DNA from 2 places in the Chromobacterium sp. FG89 genome. Region 1 is predicted to be linked to the other one. Evidence: riboswitches for the same ligand, from Rfam matches in the RefSeq annotation. Region 1 holds a riboswitch; the other holds the start of a gene.
What was found. Region 1 has a riboswitch for glycine ahead of gcvT (glycine cleavage system aminomethyltransferase GcvT). Riboswitches for the same ligand answer to the same signal wherever they lie in the genome.
Positions count from the first base shown of each region.

Region 2: it holds a riboswitch for glycine, as region 1 does, so the genes downstream of both, ACODRW_RS18290 (trimeric intracellular cation channel family protein) here and gcvT (glycine cleavage system aminomethyltransferase GcvT) in region 1, are expected to answer to the same signal.

Region 1 covers NZ_JBMDIQ010000018.1:68,567-83,298, forward strand. The annotation lists gene ACODRW_RS17300 (EAL domain-containing protein) at 1-2,369, opposite strand, end outside; gene gcvP (aminomethyl-transferring glycine dehydrogenase) at 2,546-5,398, opposite strand; gene gcvH (glycine cleavage system protein GcvH) at 5,522-5,908, opposite strand; gene gcvT (glycine cleavage system aminomethyltransferase GcvT) at 5,982-7,070, opposite strand; glycine riboswitch at 7,112-7,208, opposite strand; glycine riboswitch at 7,223-7,314, opposite strand; gene ACODRW_RS17320 (dihydroxyacetone kinase family protein) at 7,560-9,242, shown strand; gene ACODRW_RS17325 (M15 family metallopeptidase) at 9,286-10,038, opposite strand; gene ACODRW_RS17330 (amino acid permease) at 10,180-11,520, opposite strand; gene gluQRS (tRNA glutamyl-Q(34) synthetase GluQRS) at 11,944-12,831, opposite strand; gene fdxA (ferredoxin FdxA) at 12,969-13,292, shown strand; gene cheD (chemoreceptor glutamine deamidase CheD) at 13,396-14,004, opposite strand; gene ACODRW_RS17350 (protein-glutamate methylesterase/protein-glutamine glutaminase) at 14,001-14,732, opposite strand, start outside.
Region 2 covers NZ_JBMDIQ010000020.1:23,217-37,948, reverse strand. The annotation lists gene ACODRW_RS18320 (sarcosine oxidase subunit gamma) at 182-874, opposite strand; gene ACODRW_RS18315 (sarcosine oxidase subunit alpha family protein) at 867-3,884, opposite strand; gene ACODRW_RS18310 (sarcosine oxidase subunit delta) at 3,881-4,177, opposite strand; gene ACODRW_RS18305 (sarcosine oxidase subunit beta family protein) at 4,189-5,442, opposite strand; gene purU (formyltetrahydrofolate deformylase) at 5,673-6,539, shown strand; gene ACODRW_RS18295 (DUF3141 domain-containing protein) at 6,634-9,177, shown strand; glycine riboswitch at 9,314-9,400, shown strand; glycine riboswitch at 9,402-9,584, shown strand; gene ACODRW_RS18290 (trimeric intracellular cation channel family protein) at 9,784-10,518, shown strand; gene ACODRW_RS18285 (LuxR C-terminal-related transcriptional regulator) at 10,553-11,338, opposite strand; gene ACODRW_RS18280 (aldehyde dehydrogenase) at 11,504-13,003, shown strand; gene ACODRW_RS18275 (APC family permease) at 13,048-14,454, shown strand; gene ACODRW_RS18270 (aspartate aminotransferase family protein) at 14,509-14,732, shown strand, end outside.

The DNA.
Region 1 (14,732 bases):
AAAAGATCGTGGCCGCTCACGCAGGCGCGCAAGCGTTCAGCCACGATGCGCAACAGGCGGTCCCCCACCTCATGCCCAAGGTTGTCGTTGATGAAGCGGAAATCGTCCAGGTCCACCAAAAGCAGATACAGGCTCCGCCCTGAGCGCCGATGATTCCTCAAGCTCCATTGCAGCCGCTCGTTCAACTGCACGCGGTTGGGCAGTTGAGTCAGGCTGTCGTGCTTGGCGAGAAACTCGATATTGAGCTGCGAACGCTTCAGCGTGGACACGTCGCGGGCAAAGCCCATCGCGCGCCGCGGCCGCCCCTGTTCGTCCCGCCACAGGCTGGCGCTCACCTGCATCCAGACCTGCCCCGCCTCCGGCAGGGCGACGCGAAACTGACACTCGTGCAGGCTTTCTCCGGCCTCGGCCGGCAAGGCCTGCCAACGCCGGCGCAACTCGTCCAGGTCCTCCGGATGGATTTGCGCCAGCAAGGCGTCCAGACTGTCGTGACGATAATCCTCGGCCCGCCCGAAAATCCGCCCCACCGGCCCTTCTTCGTGCAAGACCCCGTCGCCCAGGTCCAGCTCCCAGGCGATTTGTTCCGCTGCGTACAGCGCCTGCTTCAAGCGCATCGCCGAGCGGCGGCGCTCGCCGATCAAGCGCCCCACCCGCGCCAGCAGCTCCGCCACCGAAAACGGCTTGAACAAGAACTCCTGCACGCTGTTCTGCAGCATACGCAGCCGCAGCGAATCGTCGGCGCGCGCCGACAGCATCACCACCGGGATGTCCTCGGTCTGGCGGTTGCCGCGCAAAGCCGACACAAACTCTTCTCCGCCCATTCCCGGCATCATCAGATCGCTGATGATCAGGTCCGGCTGCTCGCTCTGCGCCAAACGCAGGCCGCGGCCGCCCTCCGGCGCCGTCATCACCCGATAATGCTTGCCCAGCGCGCCGGCGATGAAGGCGCTCATATCGATGTTGTCCTCCACCAGCAGCACCAACGCCTGGGCGCCCTTGTCCGGTGCGGCGCCCCCCTCGGCCTGCGGCGACGCGGGCGCGGGCACCGCGCCGCCGGCCAGCAAATCGTCCAGACGCAAGTCTTCCGACTCTATCGGCGCACCCGCCGGCGCCAACAGAGGCAGGCTGAGGCGGAACAAGGCGCCGCCGCCCTCCGCGGCGAACAAGCTCACCTTGCCATGGTGCAGTTCGATGAATTCTTTGACGATAGCGAGGCCAAGCCCGGTGCCGCCGTGCCGGCCGTAATCGCCGTCCTCCACTTGCACGAAGCGCTCGAACACCTTGTCGCGCATCTCGGCCGGCACGCCGGGCCCGTTGTCCTGCACCCGGATGCCGGCCTGGCTTCCTCTCAGCTCCAGCGCAATCTGAATGCGGCCGCCGTCCGGCGTGAACTTGAAGGCATTGGACAGCAGGTTCAGCAATACGCGCTGCAATTTGATCGCGTCCACCTGCGCCGACGCCGTTTTCGGCGCCGCCACTTGATAGTCGATATGCCGGTCGCTGGCCAGCGAAGTAAAATAAGAGGCCACGTGACGCACCAGCTCGGCCAGGTCCAGCTGCGCGTAGCGCAGCTTCAGTTCCCCCGCGTCCAGCTTGGCCACGTCCAGCAAATCGTTGACCTGCTGCAGCAACATGCGCGCCTGCCGCTGGATCATCAGCAGATTGGGGCTCTCCTCCGGCTCGGCCTGGCCTGTCAAAAAGCGTTCTACCTGACCCAGAATCAGAGTCAGCGGCGTGCGCAACTCATGGCTGACATTGGCGAAGAAGCGGGTCTTCATCTGATCCAGCTCGCGCATCTGCTGATTCAAGCGGGCCAGCTCGTTATTGGATTCCTTCAGATCGGTGTTGGCCCGGGCGATTTGCGCATGCTGGTTCACCATTTCCGCTTCTAGCGCCGCCGCGTCCATTGCCCGCCATTCCGCCGGCTGACTCTGCTGCGGCTGGCTCCGTTTCAGGCGCACGAACTCGCTGACGTCCTGCGCGCTGTGAATGATGCAGGCCACGCTGCCGTCTGCGCGCTTCACCGGCCAGTTGGTCGGACTCCAATAGCGCTCTTCGAAACTGCCGTCCGGCCGCGGGATATCGTATTTCTGCATCGCCATGCTGTCCTCGACCCCGGTGGCCAGCACGCGCTGCAAAGAAATGCGCAGATTGCGCGAGCCCTCGCCTTCCGGCTCGGCGGGATTGACCGGAAAGATGTCGAACAGATTGCGCCCCAGGATGGACTCGCGCCGGGTCAAGGTCGTCTGCAGATAAATATCGCTGGCGGCGATGACGTTGAAATCGGTATCCAGCACTAAATACAGGCCGGGGGCCCGTTCGAACAGCAGCTGGAAATCCGGTGCGGCAATCGCAACCTGCGCGTTCAACGCCAACGCAGCCTCCTATCGGTGGGGTTCGCGGATCAAGGGCGGCAAGACTGCCGTCATATTCCTCATTAAATATGATATTCGTATATCCACTCAACTCCAGTGCCGTATCGACGCGTCGACGCGTAAAAAAACCCCGGCCAGGGCCGGGGTGGTTTGGCGTCCGCCTGCGCGGATCAGGCGTAGCTGTCGGTGGACGGGCAGCTGCACACCAGATTGCGGTCGCCGTATACGTCGTCGATGCGGTTGACGCTGGGCCAGAACTTGTTTTCCAGCACATAGTCCAGCGGGAAAAGACCGGTTTCGCGGCTGTACGGACGCTGCCAGTCGCCGGCGATGTCGGCCTTGCTGTGCGGCGCGTTGCACAAGGGATTGTTGTCCGCCGGCCACACGCCGTTCTGCACCTGGTCGATTTCCCGACGGATAGCCGCCATCGCCGCGATGAAGCGATCCAGCTCAACCTTGGGCTCGGACTCAGTCGGCTCAATCATCAGCGTGCCCGGCACCGGGAAGCTCATGGTCGGCGCGTGGAAGCCGTAATCCATCAGCCGCTTGGCCACGTCCACTTCGGTCACGCCGCTGGCGGCCTTGAGCGGACGCAGATCGATGATGCACTCATGAGCCACCCGGCCGTTGGCACCGGTGTACAGCACCGGGAAATGCTCGGCCAGCCGCGTCGCCACGTAGTTGGCGGACAGCAAGGCGTTCTCCGTGGCCTGCTTCATGCCTTCCGCGCCCATCATCGCGATATACATATAGGAGATGGGCAGGATGGAGGCGGAGCCGAACGGCGCCGCCGACACCGCGGTCTGGCCCGGCTGGGCGGTGGGCACCGAGGCCACCACGTGGTTGGCGATGAAGGGCGCCAGATGCGCTTTCAGGCCAATGGGGCCCATGCCCGGGCCGCCGCCGCCGTGCGGGATGCAGAAGGTCTTGTGCAGGTTCATGTGCGACACGTCGGCGCCGATGTCGGCCGGACGGCACAAGCCCACCTGGGCGTTGAGGTTGGCGCCGTCCATATACACTTGGCCGCCGTGCTGATGGATGATCGCGCAGATTTCGCGGATAGGCTGCTCGAACACGCCGTGGGTGGACGGATAGGTGATCATCAGCGCCGCCAGCTGAGCCGAATGCTGCTCGGCCTTGGCTTTCAGATCCGCGACGTCGACGTTGCCGGCCTCGTCGCAATCCACCACCACCACCTGCATATTCATCATCTGCGCGGTGGCCGGGTTGGTGCCGTGGGCGGAGCGCGGAATCAGGCAGATATTGCGTTGGCCGTCGCCGCGCGACTCATGGTAACGGCTGATCGCCAGCAGGCCGGCGTACTCGCCCTGGGCGCCGGAATTGGGCTGCATCGAAATGATGTCGAAACCGGTGATCGCGCGCAGCTGCGTTTCCAGGCCGGCGATCATTTCCAGATAGCCCACCGTCTGTTCGCGCGGGGCGAACGGATGCATATTGGCGAACTCCGGCCAGGTGATCGGGATCATTTCGCTGGTGGCGTTGAGCTTCATGGTGCAGCTGCCCAGCGAGATCATCGAATGATTCATCGCCAGATCGCGGCTTTCCAGCTTCTTCATATAGCGCAGCATCTCGTGCTCGCTATGATGGGTGTTGAACACCGGGTGGCTCATGAAGGCGGATTCACGCTTCAGTCCGGCCGGAATCGCGTCGGCGGCCGCGGCGTCCAGCGCGGCGATGTCGGCGCTCTTGCCGGTGAAGATTTCGATCAGACGAGCCAGATCGGCCTCGCTGGCCGCCTCGTGGAAGGCGACGCCCAGCACATTGCCGCCGGCGCGGCGCAGATTGTAGCCGGCGGCCAGCGCCGCCTGATACACCGCCTCGGCCTTGGGCGCCTCAACCTGCACCGTGTCGAAGAAGCGGTCGAACACCAGCTTGCCGCCGGCGGCCTTGACCGCGTGGGCGAAAATGGCCGCCAGGCGGTGAATGCGGGCGGCGATGCGCTTGACGCCTTCCGGACCGTGGTACACCGCGTACATGCCGGCGATATTGGCCAGCAGCACCTGGCTGGTGCAGATATTGGAGTTGGCCTTTTCGCGGCGGATATGCTGCTCGCGGGTCTGCAGCGCCATGCGCAGCGCGGTCTTGCCCTTGGCGTCCACCGACACGCCGATGATGCGGCCCGGCGCAGAGCGCTTCATCTCGTCCTTGAAGGCGAAGTAAGCGGCGTGCGGGCCGCCGAAGCCCATGGGCACGCCGAAGCGCTGGGTATTGCCGATGGCCACGTCCGCGCCCATCTCGCCCGGCGATTTCAACGCCACCAAGGCCATGATGTCGGCGGCCACCACCGCCACCGCGCCCTTGGCCTTGACCGCGGCGATGTGCGGGGTCAGGTCGATCAGATCGCCGGCTTCGCCCGGATATTGGAACAAGGCGCCGAAGTATTCGCCCTTGCCCGCCTCTTCCGGATGGCCCTGCACCAGCTCGAAGCCGAAGTACTTGGCGCGGGTCCGCATCACGTCCAGGGTTTGCGGCAGCACGCGGCTGTCTACGAAGAACTGGCCGGACTTGGCCTTGGACACGCGGCGCGCCATCGCCATCGCCTCGGCGGCGGCGGTGGCCTCGTCCAGCAAGGAGGCGTTGGCCAGTTCCAGACCGGTCAGGTCTATCACCATTTGCTGGAAGTTCAGCAAGGCTTCGAGACGGCCCTGGGCGATCTCGGCCTGATACGGAGTGTAAGCGGTGTACCAGCCCGGGTTTTCCAGCAGATTGCGCAGGATCACCGTCGGAGTCAGCACCGGGTAATAGCCCTGGCCGATGAAGGATTTATTGACCACGTTCTTGGCGGCGACGGCCTTCAGCGCGGCCAGCGCCTCGGCTTCCGGCATCGGATCCGGCAGCTCCAGCTTGCGGTTCAGGTGAATGTCGGCCGGCAGCGTCTGCGCCACCAGTTCATCGATGGAGGCCACGCCGATGGCGGCCAACATTTGCTCGCGCTCGGCGTCGGACGGGCCGATGTGGCGGGAGATGAATTCTTTGCGGTTGAAAAGTTCGGAGAGAGACATGAGTACGGGGCCTTCTGTGCTTGCCGTCCGCGCCGCGGCTTGCGCGGCCAATCGGGTGTTGCTGGATATCCGGGCGAAAAAAACGCCTCGCGGTCGATTAGGACTGCGAGGCGGTTTTCACCATCAGGCGCCAATTTCCTTGGCGTAGGCGGCGGCGTCCATCAGGGCGTCCAGGTCCGCCGGATCCGCCGGCTTGATCTTGAAGAACCAGCCGGCGCCGTAGGGCTCGCCGTTGGCCAGTTCCGGTTCGGCTTCCAGTTCCTCGTTGATGGCCAGCACTTCGCCGGCAATCGGACAGTAGATGTCGGAAGCGGCTTTCACCGACTCCACCACGCCGGCCTGCTCTTCCTTGGCGAGCTTGGCGCCCACTTTCGGCAATTCGACGAAAACGATGTCGCCCAGCAGTTCCTGCGCGTGCTCGGTAATGCCCACGGTCACGGAGCCGTCGGCTTCCAGGCGCAGCCATTCGTGGCTTTCAACGTATTTGAGTTCGGCGGGGATGTTGCTCATGAGTGTCTCCAGTCAAATCCAGGTCTTAAACGATATTCCCGGCCGCGTCGCGCGGCCTGCCCAAGCACGCCGCTCAGGCGAAAACTTTTTTGCCGTTGCGCACGAACGGCATTTTGACCACGCGCACCTCGGTCAAGGTTCCGCGCAGGTCCACCAGCGCCGTATCGCCGGTGCCGGCCGGCACGCGCGCGATCGCGATGGAGTGTTTGAGGGTGGGCGAGAAGGTGCCGCTGGTGATCACGCCCTCGCCTACGCCTTCCACCACCACTTTCAGGCCTTCGCGCAGCACGCCGCGGCCTTCCAGCACCAGGCCCACTTGCCTGGTTTTCAGGCCGGCGGCTTTCTGCGCCTCCAGCGCCTTGCGGCCGATGAAATCGCGCTCCGCCGGTTCCCAGGCGATGGTCCAACCCATGCCGGCCTCCAGCGGGGAAACGGTTTCATCCATATCGTGGCCGTAGAGATTCATGCCGGCTTCCAGGCGCAGGGTGTCGCGCGCGCCCAGACCGATCGGCGCCACGCCGGCGGCCTGCAGTTGCTGGAAGAAGGCCGCGGCCTCGACGCCAGGCAGCATCACCTCCAGGCCGTCTTCCCCGGTGTAGCCGGTGCGGGCGTAGAACCAATCGCCGGCGGGCTGGCCTTGGAAGGGCTTCAAGGCCTGGATAACGTCGGCGAGCTCGGGCTTGACCGCGCAGACCTTGGCGATGGCCTGCGGGCCCTGCACCGCCAGGATGGACAGATCGCGGCGCACCTTGATGTCCACGTCGAAATCCGCCTTGCGCCCTTCCATCCAGGCCAGGTCCTTGTCGGTGGTGCCGGCGTTGATCACCATGCGGTAGCCGTAGGAGGTCAGATAGACGATCAGATCGTCCACCACGGTGCCGTCGGGGGTGAGCATGCCGGAATACAGCGCCTTGCCTTCGAAGCCGAGCTTGGCCACGTCGTTGGCGATCAAGCGCTGCAGCCAGACTTTGGCGTCCGGGCCGCTGATGTCCAGCACCGTCATATGGGAAACGTCGAACATGCCGGCGTCGCTGCGCACGATCTCATGTTCCTTGAGTTGGGAGCCGTAATGGATGGGCATTTCCCAGCCGGCGAAATCGACCATCTTGGCGCCGGCGGCGATATGGGATTCAAACAGGGGGGTGCGTTTCGGGGCCGTCATCGGTGCGTCCTTAGCAAAAGCGTGTAGTGTTGCTCTATTCCCTACACCCCTCTGTCCCTGCACCTGAGATTTTCCGGCCTTGCGGCCGTTAGCCCCTTCGGTGGGCATCCGCGGATGCCGCTCTCCAGATTCGGCGAACTGGCTGCGGCCAGTCCGATGATGCAGTCCTTTTGCCTGAGCGATTGCGGGTGCGCTTGCGCCTTCGGCGGTGGCGCGGACGGCCACTCTCTCCTGCATGACGAGCCAGATTATGGTTGCTGGGCCGGGGCTTGGCAAGCCGTGTTTATCTTCAACTTAAACAATGACTTAAAATATTCGAAATCGCAAAACATTGAACCGGCATTGCTTCGTTTAAGATCGATTACGAACATATTTCATTTCCTTATCGATCAAAAAATAGATGACCACCCCATTGCGCCGGCGCTGATCGTAAGATGACATCCATCTTGACCAAGCACGATCTCTATCCGATCTGGAAAGGAAACCGCGATGCGAAAACTGATCAACGATCCGCGCCATGTGGCGCGGGAGATGCTGGAAGGCCTGGCCGACACCCTGCCCGGCCTGGCGCTGCTCGAGGAAGAAAACGTCTTGCTGCGGGCGGACCTTCCCGCCGGCGGCCTGCGCGACAAGGTGGCGCTGATTTCCGGCGGCGGCAGCGGCCACGAACCGGCCCACGCCGGCTACATCGGCCACGGCATGCTGGACGCCGCCGCGGTGGGCGACGTGTTCACCTCGCCCAGCGTAGACACCGTGCTGGCGGCGATCCGCGCCGTCGCCGGCCCCAAGGGCGTGCTGCTCATCGTCAAGAACTACACCGGCGACCGGCTCAACTTCGGCCTGGCGGCGGAACTGGCCCGCGCCGAGGGCATCGCCGTCGACAGCGTGGTGGTGGCCGACGACGTGGCGCTTCGCGACACCGTGGAGCCGGCGCGCAGGCGCGGCATCGCCGGCACGGTGCTGGTGCACAAGATCGCCGGCGCGGCGGCCGCCTCCGGCGCCGGCCTGGCCGAGGTCGCCGCCGCTGCGCGGCAGGCTGCGGAACAAGTGGCCACCATGGGCGTGGGCCTGGGCGCCTGCACGGTGCCGGCCACCGGCCTCCCCGGTTTTCAACTGGACAGCGGGGAGGCGGAACTGGGCCTGGGCATACACGGCGAAGCCGGCGTGCGCCGCGTGGCGACGCCATCGGCCGCCGATTTGTGCGCAACGCTGCTGGATGCCATCTTGCAAGACCGCGGCTGGCGCTCGGGACACAGGGTGGCGCTGCTGGTCAACGGCCTGGGCGGCACGCCGCCGATGGAGCTGGCCATCGTCGCCCGCGCCGCGCTGGCTCATCTGCGCCTGCGCGGCCTACAGGTGGAACGCGCCTGGAGCGGCAACTTCATGACCGCGCTGGAAATGCCCGGCTGCTCCTTGTCCCTGATGGCGCTGGACGAACAGCGCCTCAACTGGCTGGATCAAACCACCCTGGCGCCGGCTTGGCCCGGCTCAGGCCGTCTGCCGGCGCAACGCCAGCTGCGCGCCGCGCCGCCGCGCGACGCTTTCACGCCCTCGGCCGCCGCGGCCGATCCCCGTTTGCGCACCGCGGCCTGGGCCGCGGCCGACGCGCTGGACGCCGCCGAGCCGCTGTTGACCGAACTGGACGGCGCGGCCGGGGACGGCGATCTGGGCGTCAGCATGCAGCGCGGCGCGGCCGCGATCCGGGCCTTGCCCGACAGCGCATGGAGCGACCCCGCCACGGCGCTGCGCGCGGTCGGCCAGGCCTTGCGCCAAGCCATCGCCGGCAGTTCCGGGCCTTTCTACTCCACCGCCCTGCTGCGCGCGGCGCGGCGGCTGGACACGACGACCCCGCCCACCCCGAAGGACTGGGCGGCCGCCTTTCTGGACGGCGTCGCCGCCGTCGCGGAACTGGGCGGCGCGCAAGTGGGCGACCGCACCATGCTGGACGCCTTGTCCCCCGCCGCCGACGCTTTCGCCTCCGCCCTGGACGCCGGACAGACTCCAGAGACGGCCTGGCGTTCGGCGCTGACAGCGGCGGAGCGCGGCTGCGCGGCAACCGCCTCCATGCGGCCGCGCCTGGGCCGGGCCAGCTATCTGGGCGAACGGGCGCTGGGCGTGCCGGACGCGGGTGCCAGCGCCGCGCTGGTCTGGTTGAAGGCGCTGACCGGCTAGCGCCAGGCCATGGGCCGCCGCGCCCCCGCGGCGGCCCTGGCGATCAGGCCGGTCTCTCCGGCTCGGCCTCCATCGACGGATAGATCCAATCCACGCCCAGCGCCTGCCCCCACAGGCAGTCGCCCAGATCGTAATGCCACCATTCCTCGGCATAATTGCTGAAACCGGCCTGCTTCATCAGATTGAACAAGACGCGGCGATTGTGACGCACCGTCAGCCAGCGCTCGGAGGAAAAACCCAGGGCCGGATCATGCGGCGCTTCGAAGAAATCGGTGCGCGACGCCGGCTCCGCCGCATCGAAGGCCGTGCCGAAATCGCAGATCTCGCCCGTGTCCATCCGGCAGATCGCCAGGTCCACGGCGCCGCCGGAATTGTGCGGCAACACCGCGAAACGGGCGGTGTCGTCCGGGTGGGCGGCGAACAGTCGCGCCTGCCGCTCCACCGCCGCCGCGTCCCAGTCCGGGTGCGCGGCGCGCACATCGTCCAGCACCATCTGAAACAGATCCGCCTGGGTTTCGCGGCTGCGGTAGGCGTCGAACAGCAGCAAACCGTACTCCGGCGCCAGCCGCGCCGCCGTCTCGCGCAAGCGGCTCGCGACAAAGGACCGCGCCGACATGCCTTCGGCGCAGCCTTTGCGGCCGGCGCGGTAATAGCTGTTTTCCGGAAACAGGCCGTCCGCGCGCTCAAGCGCGCAGGGCGCGTTCTCCGCCCGCATCCGCGCCAGCGTCTGCGCGTCCGGCAGCGGATAGGTGAAATCGATGTCGACGAGCGCGTGATCGGCGGCGCTTATCCTCATGGCAACTCCCGGTCTGAAAGCAAAGCGCCCTAGTAGGCCACCAGCCGGCGGCATAGGCAAGCCCGTTTACTCATGACGATAGGCTTGCGCAAAAAGAAAACGCGGCCTAAGCCGCGTTTGGGATCCGACATTGCCTCTCCTTCATGAAGGATCGGCGTAACGCTCCTTCACCTGCCAGACATAGACCGGCAAGCCCAGCAGCAGCAGAATCATGCCCCACATCACGATGTCGGCGCCGGAGCCGTACAAGGCCCAGACCGAATAGGCGAAACCCACGCCGGCGAAGCACAGCGGCGCCAGGAAGTCCTTGCGCTGGAACTGCTGGGGGCGCATCAGCATGATGGCGAGCAAGGCCATCGAGCAAAAGGCGTAGGGCAGCAAAGTGGTGGCGGTGGCCAGCAGGATGATGAACTCGAAAATCTTGACGCCGCCGTCGCCGCCGGCGTACTTCATCGCCATCAGCACCGTCACCAGCCCGCTGGACAGCAGCAGGCCGAAAATGGGCACGCCCTCGCGGTTCATCTGGGCGAAACGGCGGGGAAACAGACCGTCGTGCGCGGCCGCGGCCGGCACGTGCGCCTGCATCAGGCTCCAGCCGTTGAGCGCGCCGAAGCAGGACACGATGGCGCCGAAACCCACCAGGTAATAGCCCCAATCGCCCCACATCAGCCGGGCGGCGTCGGCGAAGGGCGCCTGGGAGGCGGCCAGCATCGCCGGCGGCATCAAGCCCATCAAGGCCACCGTGGACAGGATGTAGAGCACGGTGGCGATCAGGGTGCCCAGCACCGTGGCGCGCGGAATGTTTTTTTCCGGCTCGATCACGTCGCCTGCCGGCACCGACGCCGATTCCAGCCCCAGAAAGGCCCACAGGGTCAGCGCCATGGTGGCGGACACCGAACTGAGCAGCGGCTTGTCGTGAGGGTTGAACACGATATTGTCCGGCTGCATGTGGAAAAAGCCGATGAAAGTGACGGCGGCCAGCGGCAACAGCTTGAGCAAGGTGGTCGTCACCGCCACCAGGCCGGAACTGCGCGCGCCGCGGCTGTTGATCCAGGTGACGATCCAGATCAGGCTGATGGCGAACACGCCGGCCAACACATTATTGTGGCCCAGCGCCGGAACGAATACCTGCATATAGCTGGTGGCGGCCACCGCCAGGGCCGCATTGCCGGCCCACAGCGCAATCCAGTAGCCCCAGGCGATCCAGAAGCCGGCGAAACCGCCGAAGGCTTCGTGAATATAGGCGTACGGCCCGCCTTCCTTGGGCAGGATGGCCGCCAGCCGGGCAAACACCAAGGCCAGGCAGATCGCGCCGGCGGCGGTGAGCAGCCAGCCTATCATCGACACGCCGCCGAACGGCGCCAGCGACGCGGGCAGCAGGAACACGCCGGAGCCGATCATATTGCCCACCACCAAGGCGGTGCACATCCATACGCCCAGCGCCCGGGTCTTGGTCTTGCTGTCTAAATTGGTATTGCTCAAGGCTTGGTCTCCATCGGGCCTGCCGATTGACGGGCGCGCCGCGCGCGCATGTTTACGTTCATGCGATGGCGCCGGCGGAATTGGCCTGGCCAGTTCCGTTCGCATTCAGACTGATACGGCTGAAAAAGCGCCCATGATAGAGGGCCTCGCCCGCAAGCTGGGCATGCTTTCTTCAAACCGCTTGACCGGAGTCAACTGAAGCGGGACTTTGCGCCAGTGCGCGCGCATGAAAAAAAGGCGGCATTAGAACACAAATTCGACATAAAAACATGTCGCATTTTCCGCATATCAAGGAGAAGACGATGGCGACCCGCTTGCCGCGGCCGATGATGCGCAACAAGCGCGTGCGCAGATGCCAATATAGGCCAGCCGGGATGGAAAAAAAGACGTCAAACGCATAATTTTGGCATAAAACGGCGCAATTCAGCCGGCAAGCACCGGTCCGACCGGCACGCGCGCCAGCGACCAATGCGCTCGCGCCCACTGCCACAACTCGGCCAGGCCGCCGCACTCCTCCGGCGGAACATGCCCCAGGCGGCTTAAGGCCAGGCGCAAGGCCGCGGCGGCGTCCTCGGCCGCCACCGCCGGCGCCAGCGTCTGCTTGGACAGCTTCTCCCCCGCGGCGTTGACCAGCACCGGCAGATGACAATAACCCGGCGTCGCCATGCCCAGCGCCTGCTGCACCGCGACTTGGCGCGGCGTGGATACCAGCAGGTCGGCGCCGCGCACCACATCGTTCACCCCTTGTTCCGCGTCGTCCACCACCACGGCCAATTGATAGGCCCAAAAGCCGTCCGCGCGCAGCAAGACGAAATCGCCGATGTCGGCCGTCAGATTCTGACGGTAGGGCCCTTGCAGGCGGTCCGCCACCACGGTGTCGCCGGGCGCCGCCCGCAAGCGCCAGGCGCGGCCGCCCTCTTCCGGACGCCGCCGCCGACAATGGCCGGGATAGACGTAGCCGTCCAGGCCGCGCCGCGCGGTCTTGGCGATCTCCTTACGCGTGCAATTGCACGGATAGGCGTGGCCGGAGGCGATCAACTGCTCCAGCGCCTGACGATACAGCTCGTGGCGACGGCTTTGATACACCACTTCGCCGTCCCATTCGAAGCCATAGGCGTCCAGCGTGCGCAGGATGGCGTCGGCGGCCCCGGCCACCTCGCGCGGCGGGTCCAGATCCTCCATCCGCAGCAGCCACTCGCCGCCGCGCGCGCGCGCCTCCAGATAACTGCCGACGGCGGTGCACAAGGAGCCGGCGTGCAGCAAGCCGGTGGGACTGGGGGCAAAACGCCCGCGATAGCGAGAAGAGTTCATGACGGATAGGAAATTTACGGCGGCAATGCGTTGTGAAGGGAATTTCTGGCTAATAATGTTGACTGATACGCTCGAATCATCGCCCCGCCGCCGCGCCAAACGGCGCCGGCCGGCTTTCGACGACCAAGGAGCTGAACATGGCCTACGTTGTAACCGATGCCTGCATCAAATGCAAATACACCGATTGCGTCGATGTCTGCCCGGTGGACTGCTTTCACGAAGGCCCCAATTTTCTGGCGATCGACCCCGAGGAATGCATCGATTGCACGCTATGCGTGGCGGAATGCCCGGTGAACGCGATCTACGCGGAAGACGACGTTCCGCCGGGACAAGAGGGTTTCGTCGCGCTCAACGCCGAATTGTCCAGGCTCTGGCCCACCATCACGGAGAAGAAGGACCCGCTGCCGGACCATGAGGACTGGGCGGAAGTCGAAGGCAAGCTGCAACACCTGGAGCGCTGAGAAGCTCGCCCGGTCTCGCTAAGCGCGAGACCGGGCGAAACGCTTGGAAACGAGGAAGGCAAGCGCATTGCGTCTCACGACGCGCGGCGGACGTTGAGCCGCATCAGATAAACAGCTCGATATCGCCGGACTTGCCGGCCACCTCCGGCTGCATCACCTGCTGACGATAGCGGGTCTCCTCGCTGATCAGGCTGCGGCTGCGCTTGAGCTTCTTGACCAACACCTTGCCGCTGTCGGTGAAGAAATACACTTTGCGCGCGCAGTCGCCCAACAGGTCCTCGGCCAGAATGGGAATCCTTTCCGCATCCAGGTAGCCGTGGATGAAGCGGCGATTGCGCTCGCCCACGTTCATCACCGACATGCCCTCCAGCACATTGCCGCCGCCGAAGACCTTGGCTTCCATCCGATGGCGCATCGCGCCCAGTTTCTGCATTTCGGTAATCATCAACTCCATCGCGTGCACGCCGAAACGGGCGGCGGACGCACCCTCGCCCACCTCGATGCTGCCCTCGGGCAACAGGAAATGGTTCATGCCGGCCACATTGGCTGTCCGGTCCAGCATGCATACGGCCACGCAGGAGCCCAACAAGGTCACCAGCAGCTGCGGCTGGCCGGTGACGTAGAAGCCGCCGGGAAACACCTTCACCGCCTGGCTTTGAAAATGCTTGTCGAAATACGAATGGCTGCTGAAATGCACCGCGCCGTTCTTCATAACATCGCCTTTTCCGCCTTGCCGTACAGGCAGGCCATGATTTTGGAGGGCAGCGCGTCCAGCGGCCACTCCTGTTGCACGCCGCCGGCCTTCATCGCTTCCCGCGGCATGCCGTACACCACGCAACTGGCCTCGTTCTGACCGAAGGTGACCGCGCCGGCGTCGCGCATCCTGCGCAGGCCGTCCGCGCCGTCCCGCCCCATGCCGGTCAGGATCACGCCGATGGCGCGCTTGCCCAGGCAGCGCGCGGCGGAGTCGAACAGCACGTCCACCGACGGCCGGTGCCGGTTCACTTTGTCGCTCTGATCCAATTCGATGCGAAAACCGTCCGCGGCGGCCTGCACCCGCATATGCCAATCGCCCGGCGCGATATAGGCCACGCCCTGCCGCACCGGCTCGCCCGCCTCCGCCTCCTTCACCCGCATCGGACAGCTGGCGTTCAAGCGCGCGGCGAAGCTGGCGGTGAAATGCTCGGGCATATGTTGAACCACCAAGATGGGCGGGCATGTCGCGGGCAGGCCGCTCAGCAGCGCGCGGATCGCCTCGGTGCCGCCGGTGGAGGCGCCGATGAACAACACCGCCTGCTGCGCGCCGGCACCCAAGGGCGGCGCCGGCGGCGGAACATCGGCCGGGCGATGAAAACGATGCGGCGCCCGCACCCTGGCCGCGGCCGCGGCCCGTATCTTGTCCCGGATCTCATCGGCGTAATCGCCCATGCGCCTGGCGAT
Region 2 (14,732 bases), on a different contig from region 1:
AACTATCCCGCCGCAGCGCCGCGAACCTTGAATAACTTCCAAGAGCCTGTTTACGATCTCGCGAGCTAAGGTGAGACAAGGCGAAAACGAGCGAAAAAGCGGAATGTACTCGTGGTACATGAGCATTTTGAGCTCGGTTTCAACGCCGTATCGCCGACGCGCAGCAGAACGTAAACAGGTTCTAAGAGCTCTCGCTCAGGACCGCCGCCGACGCCGGCCGCGCCAGTTGCGCCCACAGCGGATGGCCGGCGTCCTCCGGCAGCTCGCACACCGCGAAGCCGTAAGGCCGGGCCGCGCGCCGCAACAGCAGCCAGACGTAGTCGGCAAAGCTGCGGCGGCACACCACGAACACGCCGTCGCCGTCCAGGCGCAGCACTTGGACCGCCGCCTTGCCCAGCAAGGTGCCGACGCCCTGGCCGGGACGCAGCGCTTCGAAATCGTAGCCGCCCAGATGGCGCAGCACGGCCAGGTGCGGCTCGCCGCACAGGTAGACGGCGGTGAAGCCGCCGCTGACGTCCAGCGCCTGGGCGAACAGGCGCTGCTCGGCGAAGCCCCGCTCCAGCGCCGGCAGCCAGCCGGCCAGGCGCTGGCGGCGGCTGATCAGCAGCCATTCGTCCGGCGACAGCCACAGCAGCGCGCCGCCCTCCCCCTGGCTCAAGGTCTTGGGCCGGCGCGGCGGCTCCAGCCCGGTGATCCGCGCCGTCAGCTCGAAAAACCCGGCCTCGGCGCCGTCGCCGCGCAGCAGCGCGTAGCCCAGATTGGGCGCTTCATTGCCCCAGACGCGGCCGTCGGCGCGGCGCGCTTCGGCCGCTTCCGGCAAATCCAGATGCCGCAAGGGCGATTCCAGCACAGGCTTGAATGTGGATTCAGACATGCTGACGCTCTCCTTCCTTGTCGACGAAGACCGCGGACGCCACCCGCGCCGGCGCGCTATGGCCCTGCCACCACACATGCACGGTGTCGCCTTCGCGGCGGACGCCGTCCTTCAACACCGCCATGGCGATGGAGCGGCCCAGGCATTCGCTGTGGTAGCTGGAGGTGACATGGCCCTGCATCGCCGCCGGCGCGGCGTCCTTGCCGTCGTTGAGGATTTGCGCGCCTTCCGGCAACACCAGCCGCGGGTCCTCCGTCAGCAGGCCCACCAACTGCTTGCGGCCCGCGCCGGCGGTGTCGGCGCGCAGCAAGGAGCGGCGGCCGAGGAAGCTGAACGGCTTTTTCATGCCCACCGCCCAGCCCATGGCCAGATCGTTGGGGCTCATCGAGCCGTCGCTGTCCTGGCCGACGATGATGAAGCCCTTCTCGGCGCGCAAGACGTGCATGGCCTCGGTGCCGTAGGGCGTGATGCCGAACTCGGCCCCGGCCCGCATCGCCTCCTCCCACAAATAACGGCCGTAGCCGGCGTCCACATTGATCTCGTAAGCCAGTTCGCCGGAGAAACTGATGCGGAACACCCGCGCCGGCACGCCGGCCACGGTGCCGACGCGGCCCTCCATGAACCGGAAGGCCTGAGGGTCGAGATCAATATCCGTGCACAGCTTGCGCAGCACCTCCCGGCTTTGCGGGCCCACCAGCGCCGTGGTGGCCCAATGATCGGTGATGGAGCTGAAACGCACCTTGAGTTCCGGCCATTCGGTCTGGTGCCAGCGCTCCAGCCAGCTGTAAACCCGGGCCGCGCCGCCGGTGGTGGTGGTCATGTGGAAATGGTCGTCCGCCAGGCAGGCGGTGACGCCGTCATCCATCACCATGCCGTTTTCGTCCAGCATCAGCCCGTAGCGGCATTTGCCCGGCTCCAGCTTGCTCCAGGCGTTGCTGTAGACGCGGCCCAGAAACTCGCGCGCGTCCGGGCCGCGCACATCGATCTTGCCCAGAGTGGAGGCGTCCATCACCGCCACTCCCTGGCGGGCGGCGCGGCATTCGCGGCGCACCGCCGCGTGCAGGTCCTCGCCCGGCTGCGGGAAATACCAGGGCCGCAGCCACTGCCCCACCAGCTCGTATTCGGCGCCGCGCGCGGTATGGCTGTCGTGCATGGCGGTGTAGCGGCGCGGGTCGAAGGTCTCGCCGACATGGGCGCCGGCCAGCGCGCCGAAGCTGACCGGGGTGTAGGCCGGCCGATAGGTGGTGGTGCCCACCTCGGCGATGGGCTTGCCCAGCGCCTCGGCGGCGATGGCGAAGCCGTTGACGTTGGACAGCTTGCCCTGATCGGTGCCGAAGCCCAGCGCGGTGTAGCGCTTGACGTGCTCGATGGAGCGGTAGTTTTCGCGCACCGCCAGATGGATGTCGGCGGCGGCCACGTCGTTCTGGAAATCGACGAAGGCCTTGGCGCCGACGCCTTCGCGCCGCCCGTCCGGCAAGCGGAAGATTTCACGCGGCGCGGCCACCTCCTCCGCCTCCACCCGCGGCGCGGCGCCCAGACCGCGCTGGCTTCCCCAGCCAAGCTGGGCCAGCATGGCGGCATGGCATTGGGCCAGGGCCTCGCCCAGCTCCCAGCGCCCGGTGACCGCGCCCACGCAGACGACGCCGGGCCGGCCCGCGTCCGGGCAAACGAAGGACAGACGGTCCGGACGCCACAGCGGACGGCCGCCGTTGTGGCAGAACAGATGCACGGTGGCGCTGAGCCCGCCGGAGGAGAGCACGCCGTCCAGCTCCAGCCGCGGCCCCTTGCCGGCCACGCTCCGGCCATCCGCGGCCAGCTTCACCAAGTCCGCGCCGCTGACGCCGGCGCCGCCGTTCACCCGGGCGATGCCGTAACCGGCCAGCAACTCCACGCCGGCATTCTGCGCGGCGCGGCTGCGCCAGGCCGCCGCGCCGGCTGGGCGAGCATCGGCCAGCGTCACCGCCGCCCCGGCCAAGGCCAGCTCCAGCGCCGCGTCGTAGGCGGCGTCGTTCTGGGTCTGCAGCAGCAGCCGGCGCCCCACCGCCACGCCGTAACGGTTCAGATAACTGTGGCCGGCGGCGGCGGTCATCACCCCGGGCAGATCGTTGTTGCCGAACACCAGCGGCCGTTCGATGGCGCCGCTGGCCAAGACCAGTTGGCCCGCGCGTATCTTGTGCAGGCGCTGGCGCGGCCGGGCCGGATCGCGCTCCGACGGCGGCAGGTGGTCCTGCAACAACTCCACCGCCAAGGCCAGATTGCCCTCATGCAAGGCGAAGACGGTGGCGCGCGGCAAGCGCTGGACATTGGGCAGCGCCGCCAGCTCCTGCAAGCGCTGCTGCGTCCAGTCCATCGCCTCCAGACCGTCGATGCGCAGCCGGCGCTCGCTCAGCAGCCAGCCGCCCATCTCCGCCTGTTCGTCCAGCAGCAGCGTTTTCAGGCCGGCGCGCCCCGCCAGCGTGGCCGCCCACAAGCCGGCCGCGCCGCCGCCCACCACCAGCAGGTCCACATGGTGGTGCAGATGATCGTAATGCTCCGGGTCCGGCAGCCGCGGCGCTTGGCCGTAACCGGCGGCTTCGCGGATGCGGCGCTCGTAAAACGGCCAGGCTCCCGCCGGCTGCATGAAGGTCTTGTAATAAAAACCCGGCGGCATGAAACGCTCCAGCCGGCCCAGCGCGCCCTTGAGCCGCATGCCCCAGGATGCGTCCCCCAAGCCGCTGAAGGCCTGCAAGCCTTGATACAGCTCCACTTGGGTGGCTTTGAGATCCGGCGTGCTCAAGGCGCCGCTTTCCAGCTGGATCAAGGCGTTGGGCTCTTCCGCGCCAAACCCGACGATGCCGCGCGGCCGGCCGTACTTGAAGCTGCGGCCCAATAGCCGCACGCCGTTGGCCAGCAGCGCCGAGGCCAGGGTGTCGCCGGCGAAGCCGTGATAGGCCGCGCGGTCCAGGGTGAAGGCCAGCGGCCGATTGCGGTCGATGCGCTCGCCGGGACGATGGATGCGATAGCCGCTCACGTCTGATCCTCCTGCAAATAACGGGCCTTGCCCTCGGCCAGCGTCCAGCTGCCGGCGACCTCGTAGCTGACGGTGTGACGCCGGACGGCGAACACCTTGCGGCAGCCGGCGGCGTGCTGCCATTGCTCCCAATGCCAGCCGCGCGGGTTCTTGCGGCAGAACAGGTAATCGCCCCAGGCCTCGTCGTCCACCTGCTCCGGCGCCGCCGGGCGGACGATGAAGGCCTCCCCGGCGTAGTCGAACTCCTCCTCTTCCCGCGCCTCCCCGCAATGCGGGCAATGAATCAGCAGCATCGGCGTCTCCCTCAATGCGCCACGGCGGCGGCGCCGTGTTCGTCTATCAAGCGGCCGGAGGCGAAGCGCTCCAGCGAAAAAGCCGCGTTCAGCGGATGCGGCTGGTCATGAGCGATGGTGTGAGCGAATACGTGGCCGGAGCCCGGCGTGGCCTTGAAGCCGCCGGTGCCCCAGCCGCAGTTGAAATACAGGCCCTGGATCCGGGTCTTGCCGATGATGGGGCAGGCGTCCGGCGACACGTCCACGATGCCGCCCCACTGCCGGTTCATCCGCAGCCGCGAGAAGGACGGAAACAGCTCGACGATGGCCGCCGCCGTGTGCTCGATCACATGCGGGCTACCGCGCTGGCCGTAACCCAGATAGCTATCTATGCCCGCGCCTATCACCAGTTCGCCCTTGTCCGACTGGCTGATGTAGCCGTGCACCGCGCCGGACATCACCACCGTGTCCAGGCAGGGTTTCAGCGATTCGGACACAAAGGCCTGCAAGGGATGGCTTTCCAGCGGCAGCCGCAAGCCGGCCATCCGCGCCAGCGTGGAACTGTTGCCGGCGGCCACGCAGCCCACCTTGTCGGCGCGGATCTCGCCGCGCCCGGTTCGCACCCCGCGTACCCGGCCGCCCTCGATCAACAAGCCGGTCACCTCGCATTCCTCGATGATGTCCACGCCCAATTCGCTGGCGGCGCGGGCGAAGCCCCAGGCCACCGCGTCATGGCGCGCCACCCCGCCGCGCGGCTGATAGCTGGCGCCCAGGATCGGATAGCGGACGTCGCCGCCGATGGCGATCAAGGGCACCCGCTCCTTGATCTCGCGCGGGGACAGCACCTCGGCGTCCACGCCGTTGAGCAGGTTGGCGTTGACCCGGCGCTCGATGTCGCGCATGTCCTCCAGGCTGTGGCCCAGGTTCATCACTCCGCGCTGGCTGAACATCACATTGAAGTTCAGTTCCTGGGACAGGCCCTCCCACAGCTTGAGCGCGTGCTCGTACAGCTGCGAAGACTCGTCCCACAGATAGTTGGAACGGATGATGGTTGTGTTGCGCGCGGTGTTGCCGCCGCCCAGATAGCCTTTTTCCAGCACCGCCACCTTGCGGACGCCGTACATGCGGGCCAGGTAATAGGCGGTGGCCAGGCCGTGGCCGCCGCCGCCGACGATGATGACGTCGTAGCTGCTTTCCGGCTGCGGACTGCGCCAGGCCGGCTGCCAGCCCTGGTGATGCCCAAGCCCGTGCCGGATCAGGCTCCACAGCGAATATCGGTTTGCCATCTGCGCTCCCGCCGCCGGGCCGCCATGGGCCCGCGCCGCTGCTGTCGAGGTTGAGGAAGGCCTCATTCTCAGGGCGACGCAGACGGCGCATTTGGCTGGAAAGGACGGCCTCTTGCCCGCACGCGACACGGCGATGTCCAAAATCCACGCAAAGCGGACGCATGGCGGACAGCGCGCGCGCGGGACAAGGCCTAGATTGGCCCGTGCCGCCCCACAAACAGGACACGCCAATGACCTCAGACGCCCCCTCCTACGTGCTCAGCTTCGCCTGCCGCAGCGCCTCCGGCCAGGTGGCCGGCTTCTCCGCCTTGCTGGAGCAGCAAGGCTGCTATATCGATGAACTGGCGGTGTTCGACGACGCCCGCAGCCGGCGCTTCTTCGTGCGCTGCGTCTTCCACCCGGAGCGGCCGGACTTCGCCCCGGAACGGCTGGCCGACGGCATGGCGCGGATGAGCGGCCACTATCAAGACCTGCAATGGCGGCTGCACGACCGGCGCCAGCGCGCGCGGGTGCTGATCATGGTGTCCAAACTGGACCACTGCCTGAACGATTTGCTCTATCGCCAGAAGATGGGCGATCTGGACATGACGGTGGCCGCCGTCGTCTCCAATCACCGCGACCTCGCCCCCATCGCCGAGGCCTACGGCCTGCCCTTCCACCATCTGCCGCTCACCCCGGACAACAAGCCGCGCCAGGAAGCCGCGCTGCTGGCGCTGATGGAGGACAGCCGGGCGGAACTGCTGGTGCTGGCCCGCTATATGCAGGTGCTCTCCAGCGCCGCCGCCGCAAAACTGGCCGGCCGCGCCATCAATATCCATCACTCCTTCCTGCCCGGCTTCAAGGGGGCGCGGCCGTATCAGCAGGCGCACGAGCGCGGCGTCAAACTGATAGGCGCCACCGCCCACTACATCACCGACGATCTGGACGAAGGCCCGATCATCGAACAAGTGGTGGAACGGGTGGACCACGCCTACAGCCCGGAGCAATTGCAGGCCGCCGGCCGCGACATGGAGTGCCAGGCGCTGGCGCGCGCGGTGCGCAGCCACTTGGAGCGGCGCGTCTTCATCACCGAGCGGCGCACTGTGGTGTTGCGCTGACAGTTGTTCGCCTGGCAGGAACTTTGTCTATTGCAACGCAACAAAAGCAGGGTACAGTAGCCAGTTATCCGTCATACCAACCAAGAGGTGCCGTATGTGGTCGCAAACAGCCGTCTGGTCCAAGCTCTTCTCCTCCAACCCGGTCGCCGACTACTGGCGCGACGCCTGCGAGCGCAGCATCCTCTACTGGGACGTGCTGCATGACCGCGGCGCGGACTATCTGCAACACGTGCAAAGCGGCAAGCCGCCTGTCTTGGTGTTCGACTACAAAATCATCCTGGACGGCCGCAGCCTGCCGGACCCTGCCAACTACGCGCTAGCCGCCATCCTGCCGCCGGCCGGCTGCCCGGCCACCAATCCGGCGCTGCGCCCCTTCGTGGTGATAGACCCGCGCGCCGGCCACGGCCCCGGCATCGGCGGCTTCAAGATGGACAGCGAAATCGGCATCGCGCTGCAACAGGGCCACCCCTGCTACTTCATCATGTTCTTCCCCCAGCCGGTGCCCAGCCAGACCATAGAAAGCGTCAGCCGCGCCGAATACGTCTTCCTCGGCAAGGTCAGGGAACTGCATCCGGACAGCGACGGCAAGCCCTTCGTCATCGGCAACTGCCAGGGCGGCTGGGCGCTGGCCATGCTGGCCTCGGTGGCGCCGGAGCTGTGCGGCCCCATCCTGCTGGCCGGCACCCCGCTGTCCTACTGGGCCGGCGTCACCGGCAAATACCCGATGCGCTACTCCGGCGGCATGCTGGGCGGCACCTGGACCGCCTCCCTGGCCGGCGATCTGGGCAACGGCAAGTTCGACGGCGCCCATCTGGTCAACAACTTTGAAAAGCTGGACCCGGCCAACACCCTGTGGAAGAAGCCCTACAATCTGTACGCCAAGGTGGACACCGAGCGCGAACGCTATCTGGGCTTTGAACGCTGGTGGGGCGGCCACTACCTGCTGAACAAGCAGGAAATGGAATGGATTTCCCAGCAGCTCTTCGTGGGCAACCACCTGGTGGAAGGCAAGATCGTCAGCAGCGACCAGCACCGCGTGGACATGCGCAACATCCGCTCCCCCATCATCGTGTTCGCCTCCTGGGGCGACAACATCACCCCGCCGCAACAGGCGCTGAACTGGATACCGGACCTGTACGACAACGCGGAAGACATCCGCGACAACGAACAAACCATCATTTACTGCCTGCACAACAAGGTGGGCCACCTGGGCATCTTCGTCTCCGCCGGCATCGCCAACCGCGAGCACAGCGAGTTCGCCAGCGCGCTGGACCTGATCGACGTGCTGGCCCCCGGCCTGTACGAGGCCGTCATCGAAGACGTGGCCCCCAACACCCCCGGCCAGGAATACATCAAGGGCCGCTACATCATCCGTTTCGAAGCCCGCGAAGTGGCCGACATCCTGGCGCTGGACGACGGCCGCGAAGACGAACGCGCCTTTGAAGCGGTGCGCCGCGTCTCCGAAATCAACCAGGGCATTTACAACCGCTTCGTTTCCCCGGCCGTGCGCGCCGTCAGCAACGAAGCCAGCGCCCAATGGCTGCGCCAGCTCAACCCGGCGCGGCTGGAACGCACGCTGATCTCCCCGCTCAATCCCTGGCTCGGCTGGCTCAAACCCGCCGCGGAATACGTGCGCGCCCACCGCCGGCCGGTGAGCGCGGACAACCCCTTGTGGCGGTTGCAAGAACAGTGGTCTAGCTGGATGACGCAAAGCCTGGACCGCTACCGCGACCTGCGCGACGCCGCCACCGAACACTGCTTCAAAGCCGTGTACGAATCCCCGTGGCTGGCCTCCGTCGTGGGCGTGCAGCCCGCGCGCGAAGCCCGCGCCGCCCGCTGCGACAGCTGGAACAAACAGGAAAGGCTGCAACTCAAGCGCCAGGTGCTGGACCCCGCTTACGAAAGCGGCTCCCTGGCCGACGGCTTCGTGCGCTTGCTCACCTATGTGGCGATTGGCCGCGGCATCATAGACGAGCGCCCGTTCAACGCCATCCGCCGCATCATGCGCGACATCCGCCACGAATACCCGCTGACCCTGATGGAGCTGAAAGACATCGCCCGCAAGCAGGTTTTCCTGGTGCGGCTGGACGAAGCCCGCGCGCTGGCCGGCCTGCCCAAGCTGCTGCCGGAAGAACACCGCCGCCGCCAGGCCTGGCAGCTGGCGCATGAACTGCTGGCGCTCAGCGGCGACATCGCCCCGGAACAACAGCTCAGGCTGGACCAAGCGGCCCACGCGCTGCAACTGGACACCCGCGCGCCGGCGGCGCCGGCCATCCTGCCGCCCGCCGAGCCGGCCATAGCGGCAGCCTCAACCGTTCCCGCCGCGGCCCCCGCCGCCAAGGCCAGCGCGCCCGCCAAGAAAGCGGCGCCGCCGCGCAAGCCGGCCGCCAAAGCCCCGGCCAAGCCCACCGCCGGCAAGCCCAGCGCCGCTGCCGCCAAACCCGCTCCGGCCGCCAAACCCGCCAGCAGCACACCGGCCGCGGCCAAGCCGGCGCCCGGCAAACCCCCGGCGGCCAAAACCGCCAAAGCGCCAGCGGGCAAAGCCAGCGTGGCCAAAGCCCCCGCAGCCAAAACCCCGGCCGCGCGCAAACCCGCCGCCGGCAAGGACGCGGCCAAGCCCAAAACGCCGAGCAACTAAGCATCAGCCAGCGCAAAAACGCCCGGACAGCCAAACCGCCGTCCGGGCGTTTTCATGTTGATACCGCACTGCAACATTTTTGCCTCGCCCCATGTATACAGTCGTTGACTGAACAATACAGCAAACGCTAATATCCTTGCCTGCTGCGGGAGAGAGGGGCATGCGCCCCCGCCGAAGACGCAAACTCCCATAATCGCTCAGGCAACAGTACCGCAGCCCATGGATACCAGCCGATTGGAGAGAGGCCCTAAGCGCCCGTTCATCATCTGCTACGCTTCAGCGAGAGCGCGTCGGATGATGTGACCGGCCCTTAGCCGCCCACCGAAGGGGCAAGTGACACCCGGCAAGGCCCGCACACAGGCCGCGCCCGTCATCTAACTCTCAGGTAAAAGGACAAGGGGAGAGGCAATGCCGGCAGCGCCGCGCCCATGCGCGGCCCGCCGGCCGTGCTCAGAACGTGCTCACGATCTCGCGAGCAAGGACGAGACAAGGCGAAAACAGCTGAGAAAGCGGAATGTACACGTGGTACATGAGCATTTCGAAGCGGGTTTCAACGCCGTATCGTCGCAGCGCAGCAGATCGTGCACCAGCTCTCAAGGAAAACCCGTGTTCGAAACGCTTGCCCAGGCTGCGCGCCACCTGGCATGGCCCGCCCATTGCCAACCCATTTTCCCACCCGGCTTCGCCGCTCACCTCGGCGCCAGCCTGTTTGACCATTGCAACTACATGCTTACCCTGATCTATCTGATCGCCATCACCGCGGAAGCGATGACCGGCGCGTTGGCGGCCGGCCGCCGCAATATGGACATCTTCGGCGTTACCGTCATCGCCTTCCTCACCGCCCTGGGCGGCGGCACCGTGCGCGACATCGTGCTGGGCCGCTACCCGATAGGCTGGACCCAACACCCGGAATACGTCGGCCTGGTCATCGCCGGCGGCCTGGCCGCCGTGTTCGTGGCCCGCTATATGAAACGCCTGAGCCGCGTCTTCCTGGTGCTGGACGCGCTGGGCCTGATCGCCTTCACCATCATAGGTTGCGGCGTGGCCCAGTCCATGGACTACCACCCGGTGGTGGTGGTGATGGCCGGCATGATCACCGGCATTGCCGGCGGCATCCTGCGCGACGTGCTGTGCAACCGCGTGCCGGTGGTCTTCCGCCAGGAGCTGTACGCCAGCGTCTCCTTCGCCGTGGCCCTGCTCTACCTGGGCCTGATCAAGCTGGGCGTGCCGCACGATCTCAACGTGCTGGCCAGCTTCGCCGTCGGCCTCGCCATCCGCCTGGCCGCCATCTGGCGCGAATGGCGGCTGCCGGTGTTCATGTATCGGCACGACCTGCATTAACTAACCCTAACTGTTTCACCGCTGCGCTGCGGCATCAGGCTTGAATCCCCGCCAGCAGCAGGAACAAGGCCGCCTGGCTGGACACGCCCAGCTTGGCGTACAGATGGCGGCGGTGCACCTTGGCGGTTTCCAGCGAAATGCCCAGCTCGCGCGCCACGCCCTTGGTGGAGTGGCCGCCGAGTATCAGCAGCGCCACCTCCACCTCCCGCTTGGTCAACGGCGAGGAGCCCTGCGCGCGCAGCGCCTCCTCCAGTTCCCGGCGGCTCTGCCTGCCCGTCCTGGCCGCCGGCTGACGCAGCCCTTCGTCCAGACGCGCGGCCAGCCGCGACAAGGGCAGCAACCAGGGCGCGAACAGATTGCAAACGCCCAGTTCCTGCTCGCTGAAGCGGCGTTTGCTGCCCAGCGACAGAGACAGCACGCCCTCCGGCAACACTTGCAGAAACTGGATTTCATCCGCCACCACATTGCGCGAAAAGTAACGGCGAAAGTACTCCGTCTCCCGGAAACGGTCCGGCGCCACCTCGTCCAGCCGGTACACGCCGGCGGCCGGGCGCTTCAGCGCAAAACCGTAAAACGGGTCCAACAGATACAGGCCGCGCCGGTAGTCGGCGAACAAATCGTCGGCGGCGTAATTGGCCGCGTGATCCGCCAGCACCCACGGCGGCGCCTCCTGGCGAAACAGCACCGCCACCCAGGTATCGAAACTCAGGCGTTCCCGTAGAAACGCGGCCAACCCTTGCCAAAAGGCCGCGTTGTCGACGCCGTCCAACAAGCGCCCCAATTGCTGGTGAAACACCAGATCCGCCACATTCAGCTGCATGCCAGCTACCCCGATCAGGTTAGTCCCGCCTTCCGCTCTAACGCTTTCGCGTGATGTCCGCCGCCAAGGGGACTGACTAGTATGGCTCCAGCCTGCGCGACAAGACCAGCCGTGATGTGAGCGCTTCCCCCACCCCGTCGCGCCGCCTGAACAGGAGTGATCGCCATGCCCATGCAGGATCTGGCCTACTGGCAAGACCGCGCCGCCGATTTGCGCTCGCCTTGCCTCGCCTTCATCAACGGCCGCTTCGTGCCCGCCGCCGACCGGCGCACCTTCACCGACACCAGCCCCATCCATGGCCGGCCCCTGGCCGAGATCGCCCGCTGCGGCGAGGCCGATGTCGAACGGGCGGCGCGGGCCGCCCGCGCCAGCTTCGAATCCGGCGTCTGGTCGCGCTGTCACCCGCGCCAGCGCAAGACCGTGCTGCAAAAACTGGCGGCGCTGATCCGCCGGCATGGCGACGAACTGGCGCTGCTGGACTGCCTGGACATCGGCAAGCCCATTGCCGATGCGCTCCATATCGATGTGCCGGGCGCCGCCGGCGTGTTCGACTGGTACGCCGAAGCCGCCGACAAGCTGTACGGCGAGGCCGCCCCCGGCGCCGACGACGCGCTGGCCCTGATCACCCGGGAACCGCTGGGCGTGGCGGCGGCGGTGATCCCATGGAATTTCCCGCTGGACATGGCCGCGTGGAAGCTGGCGCCGGCGCTGATGGCCGGCAATAGCGTGATCCTGAAGCCGGCCGAGCAATCGCCGCTGTCGGCCTTGCGCCTGGCCCAACTGGCCCAGGAAGCCGGCCTGCCGGACGGCGTGCTCAACGTCTTGCCGGGCTACGGCGACGAGGTGGGGCGGCCGCTGGGCCTGCACCCGGACGTGGATTGCCTGAGCTTCACCGGCTCCAGCGAAGTGGGCAAAGCCTTTCTGCGCTACGCGGCGGACTCCAATATGAAAAGAGTGGCGCTGGAGTGCGGCGGCAAAAGCCCCAATCTGGTGTTCGACGACTGCGACCTGGACGCCGCGGCCCGGCGCGCCGCCTTCGGCGTTTTCTTCAATCAGGGCCAGGTGTGCTCGGCCAACTCGCGGCTCTTGCTGCAACGCTCCATTCAAGACGCCTTCCTGGAACGCCTGCTGCGCGAGGCGGCCGCGCTGCAACCGGGCAACCCGCTGGACCCGGCCACCCGCAGCGGCTGCATCGTCGACGCCCGCCAGGCGGAGCGCATCATGGCCCACATCGACCAAGCCCGCCGCCAAGGCGCCCGCCTGCTGTGCGGCGGCGAGCGCTTCAGCCTGGACGGCGGCGACTGCTACATCCGCCCCACCGTCTTCACCGATGTCCGCCCGGACATGGCGCTGGCGCGCGAGGAAGTCTTCGGCCCGGTGTTGGCGGTGATGCCCTTCGACAGCGAAGCCGAGGCCGTGGCCATCGCCAACGACAGCCCTTACGGCTTGGCCGCCTCGGTGTGGACCCGGGACCTGTCGCGCGCCCACCGCGTGGCGCGCCGGCTACGCGCCGGCACCGTCTCAGTCAACACCGTGGACGCGCTGGACCCCGGCCTGCCGTTTGGCGGCTGCAAGCAGTCCGGCTTTGGCCGCGACCTGTCGCTGCACGCCGTCGACCACTACACCCACCTCAAAACCACCTGGGTGCAATGGCAAGACGAATAAGCGCCGTCCCGCAGTCGGCACAACAAGATAGTAGGAGACCCACCATGCGCACACCGCAAGCCCACCTTGCTCCGCCGCCGGCCCCCGCCCCTTTTCGCGCCAGCCTGGGCCTCGCCCCGCTGCTCGCCGTCGCCATCGGCCTCGTCGTATCCCAAGGCGTGATGGTGCTGATGCTGCAAGGCGCCGGCATGGCCGGCATCGGCTTTCTGATCCCGCTGAGCCTGGCCTTCCTGCTGGCGCTCTGCTACGCCGTATCCTTCTCCGAACTGGCGCTGATGATTCCCCGCGCCGGCAGCCTCAGCAGCTACACCGAGGTGGCCCTGGGCCAGTTCCCCGCCATCCTGGCCACCTTTTCCGGCTATGTGGTGGTGGCGATGTTCGCCCTGTCCGCCGAACTCCTGCTGCTAGACCGCATCGTCAACCAGGTCTATCCCGGCGTCTTTCCCCTCAACGGCGTCGCCTACGGCGTGTTGCTGATCTTCACCCTGCTCAATCTGCTGGGCATCGATGTGTTCGCCCGCCTGCAATCGGCGCTGGCCCTGGTGATGATCGTCGCGCTGCTGGCGCTGGGCACCACCGCGCTGAGCGGCGGCGGCCCGCCGGCGCTGGCCCAGGCCGCCAACAGCGACTGGAACCCGCTGGGCGCCGGCGTGCTGACGCTGGGAGCGCTGGCGATCTGGGGCTTTGTCGGCGCGGAATTCACCTGCCCGCTGGTGGAGGAAAGCCGCCGCCCGCAACGCGATATCCCGCTGGCGATGATGCTGGGCCTCAGCGTGATCTTCATCACCATCGCCCTCTACTGCATGGGCGCGCTCTACCACCTGCCGCGCGCCACCCTGACCGCCGCGCCGCTGCCGCACCTGCAATACGCCACCGCGCTGCTGGGCCAGGCCGGCAAGCTGACCGTGGTGGTGATCGCCTTCACCGCCACCTGCAGCACGCTCAACAGCTCCCTGGCGGCGGTGCCGCGCATGCTGTACGGCATGGCGTGCAACGGCCAGGTCTTTCCTCAGTTCAAACAGCTGAGCCGGCGCTACCGCACCCCATGGGTGGCGGTGCTCTTCGTCGCCCTGATCACCGGCGCGCCGGTGCTGCTGATGGGAGACGACCCCGACACCATAGGCCTGCTGTTGCTGGCGGCGGCCATCGCCTGGCTGCTGGCCTACATCATCTGCCACCTGGACGTGATCGCCCTGCGCCGCCGCTACCCCACGCTGGCCCGCCCCTTCAAAACCCCGTTCTACCCGCTGCCGCAATGCCTGGGCATCGTCGGCATGCTGATCGCCATCTACCACGTGTCGCCCAGCCCTGACATGAGCGCCGCCATCTTCGCCAGCGCCGGCATCGTGCTGGGTCTGGTGTCCTTGATCGCCGTCCTGTGGATCAAGCTGGTGATGCGCAAACCGCTGTTCCGCCCGGAACCATTGGACCAGGCGCTGACCCGGCACTAGCCAAACGCCTAACGCCGGGCCTGGCCCGGCCCCATCCCCGACAAGGAGACCGTCATGACCGCTTCCACGCCCCGCCGCAGCACCCGCGACTACCAGCAACTGGACGCCGCCCACCACATCAACGCCTTTCTAGACCAGAAAGCCCTGAACCAGGAGGGCCCGCGAGTAATGGCCGAGGGCCGGGGCGTGTATCTGTGGGACACCGACGGCAAGCGCTATCTGGATGGCATGTCCGGCCTGTGGTGCACCCAGGTGGGCTACGGCCGGCAGGAGCTGAT